One region of the Zhaonella formicivorans genome, then DNA from elsewhere that is predicted to be linked to it. Evidence: a T-box and tRNA genes for the amino acid it is inferred to sense, from the RefSeq annotation. Region 1 holds a T-box; the other holds one or more tRNA genes.
The links. The T-box of region 1 lies ahead of ileS (isoleucine--tRNA ligase). A T-box ahead of a tRNA ligase gene usually reads a tRNA of that ligase, here a tRNA-Ile.

Region 1 (3,442 bases):
AAGAGGTGCAGAGACTGACTTCCGAGCTGGAGCGGTATAAAAGGATTGAAGAAACCTTAAATAATACTTTGATTTTGGCTCAGCAAACCGCGGAAGAATTAAAAGCCAACGCGGCCAGGGAATGTGAACTGCTAAATCAGGAAAGCCAGCTGCGGATTCAAAAAATGTTTGACGAAGCAGCACAAAAAATCCGCGCCATGGAAGAGGAATACGAACTCATTCGCAAAAAAACACAAAGCTGTAAAGCCCAACTAAAATCATTCCTTCTCACTTATTTGGAAATGCTGGAAAATGAAATGCCGGAAAGGGAAATAGATAGAGAGTCGGCGTAAGTCGAGAAGCTTGGAGTGATCAGTACCAAGGGATATGCAAAGGGGGAAATAAGCCTGACAGGCGAAGTTTATGAGAATTGCCATTTTAACCAATTCCGATAAGGGGTATGTTTTACTTAAAGAGCATTTAAGTTTCAGACAGGTAGAACAGTGGCAAGGAATTGAGATTGCCAGAGGGAAATTGCAAAATCAGCCGGTTTTAATTATGAGCTGTGAGCATATTGAACCCCTGGATTCTTTTGACTTGATAGGAGCAGAAGAAATACCTTATATTATTTCCTTAGGATTTGCAGAGGAGTACAGCCCACCGTTGGCTCCCGGTGATATTTTAATTGCCGGGGAAATAGATATGCGGCCAACAAATGCCAAATTGGTGGACTGGTGTTTGGCGGCTGTGGATGAAATGGAAGAGTTAAGCGTTTTCAGAACAGTAGTCGGGAGTTTGCACAGTTCTACCCCGGTTGAAATCAAAGAAGGCAATGTTTTTGCTGTGGATAAGAAGGCGGCCCAATTGGCTGCTTGCCTTGAAAACCAGGATACAGCAATTTTATTTGTACGTTTTATAAAAGACAATGGAAAGGACCTGCAGGAAGACCAGTGTATGGAGGAAAACGGGCAAATATCTTTCTGGCTGGTCAAAGGCATATTAGGTCAGATCAGCAAGTATCGGCAGAATTTGACTTCAGATATCGGTGTGGTATAATTAATTATAAATGTTTTTGTGATAAAAACTATGAACGGGAGAGTAGATTAGGCCAAGGTTTTAGCGAGCCCGGGAGAGTGGAAGCCGGGTAACTGAAGCTTAGTCGAAGATCACCCGGGAGTTGGGGTCTGAAACTTTGGAGTAGGATGCCCCGGTGAGTCGCCGTTAGGACTGAAGAAGTGACGTTAAGCAAGACTTAACGTAAATAAGGTGGTACCACGGGAATGAAGCTCTCGTCCTTTAGTGACGGGACTTTTTTATTTGTAGTTTTTCTTTATATTAGGAAAGGGTGAACGCGAAAGTGGAGTACGATCAGACTTTAAATTTACCTAAGACCGACTTCCCCATGCGGGCCAATTTGCCGCAGCGGGAACCTGAAATCTTGAGTTTTTGGGAAGAACAAGATATTTACAAATTAGTCCAGGAAGCCAACAAGGGCAAACCTAAATTCATTCTGCATGACGGACCTCCTTACGCCAATGGTGATATACATTTAGGAACAACATTAAACAAAGTCCTAAAGGACATGGTAGTTAAATTTTATTCCATGTCCGGTTATGATGCCCCCTATGTACCGGGATGGGACACCCACGGTCTTCCTATTGAGCAGCAGGCGATAAAAAATTTAAAGCTCAACCGCCACCAAATCGACGCTGTGGAGTTTCGGGAGCGCTGTGCCGAGTATGCTTTAAAATTTGTCAACATCCAGAGAGAATCATTTAAAAGGCTGGGTGTACGGGGTGACTGGAATAATCCTTATCTGACCTTATCCCCGGAATACGAAGCTGCCCAAATCGGGGTTTTTGGGGAAATGGCGAAAAAGGGCTATATTTATAAAGGTTTGAAGCCGGTTTACTGGTGTTCCGATTGCGAAACAGCGTTGGCTGAAGCGGAAGTGGAATACCAGGATAAGCGTTCCGCTTCCATTTACGTGAAATTTGCCGTCAAGGACTCTAAAGGACTGTTTGATCCGCAAAATGCTTATGTGGTAATCTGGACCACAACTCCCTGGACTATTCCTGCCAACGTGGCGATTACTTTACATCCTGACTTTGAATATGTCTTAGTCAGGGTGGGGGAAGACAGGCTTTTAATGGCAAAAGGGCTTTATGCCCAAGCTCTGGAGGCTTGCGGTTTACAACCGGGTGAGATCATCCAAACATTTAAAGGCAGTGATTTGGAGCATGTGGTTTGCCGGCATCCCTTGTTTGAGCGGGATTCGCTTGTAATCCTAGGGGAGCATGTCACTCTGGAAGCCGGTACAGGCTGTGTCCATACCGCTCCCGGCCATGGCTTGGAGGATTACGAGGTGGGGCGGCGCTATAATCTGCCGGTTATTTCTCCCTTGGATAACAGGGGAAGATTTACGGAAGAAGGTGCCCAGTACCACGGTTTAACATATGACGAAGCCAATAAGGCTGTCACAAAAGATTTAGAGCAAAACGGAGCGCTGCTCAGCTTGGACTTCATCCAGCACCAGTATCCTCACTGCTGGAGGTGTAAACATCCGGTAATTTTCCGGGCTACCGAGCAGTGGTTTGCATCAATTGACGGTTTCAGAAAAGAAGCCCTGGAGGCTATCAAAGAGGTCAAATGGATTCCTGCCTGGGGAGAGGACAGGATTCATAACATGGTGGCTGAAAGGGGTGATTGGTGTATTTCCCGCCAGCGCACCTGGGGCGTTCCCATACCCATTTTCTACTGCGCTGAATGCGGCGAAGCCATTATCACAGATGAAACAATTAAACATGTCCAGGAATTATTCAGGAAGCACGGTTCCAATATCTGGTTTGCCAAGGAAGCAAATGATTTAGTGCCTCCCGGTTTAAAATGCGGCAAGTGTGGAAATCAGGTTTTTCGCAAAGAAACGGATATTATGGATGTGTGGTTTGACTCAGGCTCAAGCCATGCTGCAGTCTTAAAAGACAACCCGGATTTAGCGTGGCCGGCGGATCTTTACCTGGAAGGAAGCGATCAGCACCGCGGCTGGTTTAATTCCTCCCTTTCCACTGCGGTGGCGACCACAGGCAAAGCGCCTTACAAGGCGGTGCTCACCCATGGCTATGTGGTTGATGAAAAGGGGCGAAAAATGTCGAAATCCCTTGGCAACGGCATCGATCCCCTGGACGTAATCAAGCAGATGGGTGCAGACATTTTAAGGCTTTGGGTGGCTTCCGCCGATTACAAACGGGACGTGGCCGCTTCGCCCAACATCATGAAGCAGATGACTGAAGCTTACCGCAAAATCCGGAATACCTGCCGGTTCCTGTTAGGAAACTTGTATGATTTTAATCCCGAACAGGATAAGGTGGCTTACGAGCAGTTCCTGGAAATTGACCGCTGGGCATTGTTGAAACTGCACAGGTTAATAGCAAAAGTTACGGAAGCATACCGGAACTATGATTTC
Region 2 (3,442 bases), 230 kb from region 1:
CCGCGCTACTTGAGCCTCGTGATGTCCTAATTCGCCCGTAACCAATGCGTCAGCCCCCGCTGAAGCGGCAGCTGCGATCAGGTGTTTTCCTGAACCGCCGCATACGGCCACGGTAGCAATTATTTGTTCAGGATTGCCCGCTAGGCGCACGGCAGGAAGAGCAAGTCTTTTTTTAACCTGTTCGGCAAACCGGGCGAGACTCACGGGTTCAGGGAGTCTGCCAATTCTGCCTAAACCATGCTCTTTAATTTGATTGGCCAGCGGATATAAGTCGTAGGCTACCTCCTCATAAGGGTGGGCAGCAAGCATAGCATCAAGCACTTTTCCCAGCCTGCTTTCCGGAACAATAGTTTCCAAACGGAATTCTTCTACTTCCTCCATCCTGCCTTTAGCTCCTATAAAGGGGTTAGTGCCTTCCAATGGCAAGAAAGTTCCCGTACCAGAGACCCGGAAAGTGCAATGGGAATAATTGCCGATGTGGCCCGCGCCCGCATCACCAATGGCCTGCCGTACCGCCGATTCGTGCTCTCTTGGTACGAAGACAGTTAATTTATACAATGTTTCCCGGTATTTAGGCTGGAGAACTTTTACGTCCACCAAGCCCAGCTTTTTAGCCAATTGGGCGCTGACTCCTTCCCCGGCATGGTCAAAATTGGTATGCAGGGCTATAACTTGTAATTCCTCTTTAATAATCTTTTGCAGCAGTTGCCCCAGGGGCGAATCAAAGCGCAAAGTCTTTAGCGGTTTAAAAAGAAAGGGGTGATGGCTGATTACCAGGTTTGCACCTTTTTCCAAGGCTTCTTCCAGCACAGAAACACTCATATCCAAACAGAGCATTATTCCCTCTACTTCTGCAGAGGGGTCACCAATCAAGAGCCCCGTGTTATCCCATTCTTCAGACAGCTGGCTGGGAGCTAACTGTTCCAAAACCTTGAGCACCTGTCGGCAAATTACCGGCATGCTAATACACCCTCCAAGAGCTTAATTTTTTCCTGCAGCTCAATTTTTCTTTGCCGGACTTCCAGGCTTTCAGCCTGTTCCAACGAAGAGACTATTTTACACATGTCCTCCAGCATTTTTTCCGCATAGGGCACCAGCAAGGGGGGACGGTTATTCAGAATAACAGGACCTAGTTCCAACGCAAGCCAGTCGGTTATAGACTGCCTGCCTTGAACCGCTGAGATTATTACATAGATGATCCCATCATCTGCAACCAATTCCTCAGCAGCTATACGCCAATTATGCTCCGTTAACCAGCGTCGCACATTTGCCGCACCTACCATGGGCTGCAGCACCAGCTGCTGCAGCCTGCTTACTACTTGCGGGCTGCGCTCCAGAATACCTTGGATCGTGCTGCTGCCCATACCGGCTAAAACCGCGACCTGTGCTTCCCCCGGACTTACAGGCTCCAAGCCGTCGCCCAAGCGGACGGCTATTTTTTCCGCTAAATTACGGGCCTTAACTTGGGCCAGAGCGCTTTCATAAGGTCCGCGGTGAACATCAACTGCTATAGCCCGCGGCGTGATGCCCTGTTCAACCAAATAAATGGGCAAATAGGCATGATCCGTCCCTATATCTGCTAACGCCGCTCCCGGTTGTACCAAGGCGGCTATGGCTTGAAGACGCGGGGATAATTTTATTATGGGGCATCTCTCCCTTGCTTAGCTGTCAGCTATCAGCCTTCAGCCAACAGCTTACAGCTATCAGCTAGCTATCAGATACCCTTGCCCTTGCCAAAGGAACTTCTTAGTCCTAATCTCTCAGTCCCTAGTCCCGAGAATCGGCTTAAAGCCGCGTCCTTAGTCCTTGGTTGCTACTCCTTCACTGCGGCTTACGCCGAGTCATTACTTATTACGATAACCAACGGGTAATTGCTGACAGCTGATGGCTGACAGCTGATAGCTGATAGCTGATAGCTGATAGCTAACATGCATACTACATGCATGTCTATTATACCAAAAAATGCAAAATAACAAACCCCGCCTGCATCGTGCAAACGGGGTTTGCTGGTGGGCGATGACAGGATCGAACTGCCGACATCTTGCTTGTAAGGCAAGCGCTCTCCCAGCTGAGCTAATCGCCCTTATCTGGTGACCCGTAGGGGATTCGAACCCCTGTTACCGCCGTGAAAGGGCGGTGTCTTAGACCACTTGACCAACGGGCCGGATACGAAGCTCGAGGTTCGAAGCACGAGGTTCGACAGTAAATCCAACCTCTAACCTCTAACCTCTCACCTCTGGCCTCTCAATTGGTGGGCCCACCTGGGATCGAACCAGGGACCAACCGGTTATGAGCCGGTAGCTCTACCGCTGAGCTATAGGCCCAAAAAAATTGGCTCCCCGAGTAGGACTCGAACCTACAACCACTCGGTTAACAGCCGAGTGCTCTACCATTGAGCTATCGAGGAACGCCTCAGTGACGTTATTCATTATACGATTGATTTAAAATAATGTCAAGAAGACTTAGTAGAAAAAAGCTGCCAGCTAAGAAAATTTCTTACTCCAGGTAATCCTTTAATTTCTTGCTGCGGCTGGGATGGCGCAGCTTCCTGAGCGCTTTGGCTTCAATTTGGCGAATGCGCTCCCTGGTTACTCCAAATTCCTGTCCCACTTCCTCCAATGTCCTGGAACGACCGTCATCTAGACCGAACCTGAGGCGAAGTACTTTTTCCTCCCTAGGCGTTAAAGTATCAAGCACTTCTTCCAACTGCTCTTTGAGCAACATAAAGGAAGCGGCCTCTGCCGGAGCAGGAGCATCTTCATCCTCAATAAAATCGCCAAGATGGCTGTCTTCTTCTTCGCCGATGGGAGTTTCCAAGGAAACAGGTTCCTGGGCAATTTTTAAAATTTCCCTTACTCGCTCTACAGAAATATCCATTTCTTTTGCCGTTTCCTCCGGGGTTGGCTCCCGGCCCAGTTCCTGCAACAACTGCCTCTGAACCCTGATCAGCTTGTTGATGGTTTCCACCATATGAACAGGTATTCTGATTGTCCTGGCCTGGTCGGCAATAGCTCTGGTAATAGCTTGTCTAATCCACCACGTGGCATAGGTACTGAATTTATAGCCCTTGGTATAGTCAAATTTTTCTACGGCTTTGATGAGACCCAAGTTACCTTCCTGAATTAAGTCCAGGAACAGCATCCCGCGACCAACATACCTTTTGGCAATGCTCACCACTAAGCGCAGGTTGGCCTCAGCCAGCCTTCTTCTAGCCTCCTCATCGCCTTGCTCCATTCGCTTAGCAAGCTCAATTTCTTCCTCTGCCGTTAAAAGAGGTACGCGGCCTATTTCCTTGAGGTACATGCGAACGGGGTCATCAATACCAACACCTTCGGGGATAGAAAGATCCAGGTCTAATTCTTCGACGCGCTCTTTATCCAGATGCTCAGTATCCGCTGGATCCAAACCACTTTCCAAATCAGCGGTTCCTTCTAAATCATTG

Region 2: it encodes a tRNA-Ile, which carries the amino acid that the T-box ahead of ileS (isoleucine--tRNA ligase) is inferred to sense. The anticodon was not compared.

Annotation. Positions count from the first base shown of each region.
Region 1 covers NZ_CP085524.1:1,275,872-1,279,313, reverse strand. The annotation lists gene EYS13_RS06395 (DivIVA domain-containing protein) at 1-332, shown strand, start outside; gene EYS13_RS06390 (nucleoside phosphorylase-I family protein) at 403-1,035, shown strand; T-box leader at 1,057-1,279, shown strand; gene ileS (isoleucine--tRNA ligase) at 1,337-3,442, shown strand, end outside.
Region 2 covers NZ_CP085524.1:1,503,254-1,506,695, forward strand. The annotation lists gene EYS13_RS07505 (Nif3-like dinuclear metal center hexameric protein) at 1-960, opposite strand, end outside; gene EYS13_RS07510 (tRNA (adenine(22)-N(1))-methyltransferase) at 951-1,643, opposite strand; tRNA gene EYS13_RS07515 (tRNA-Val) at 2,008-2,083, opposite strand; tRNA gene EYS13_RS07520 (tRNA-Glu) at 2,089-2,164, opposite strand; tRNA gene EYS13_RS07525 (tRNA-Ile) at 2,250-2,324, opposite strand; tRNA gene EYS13_RS07530 (tRNA-Asn) at 2,333-2,407, opposite strand; gene rpoD (RNA polymerase sigma factor RpoD) at 2,497-3,442, opposite strand, start outside.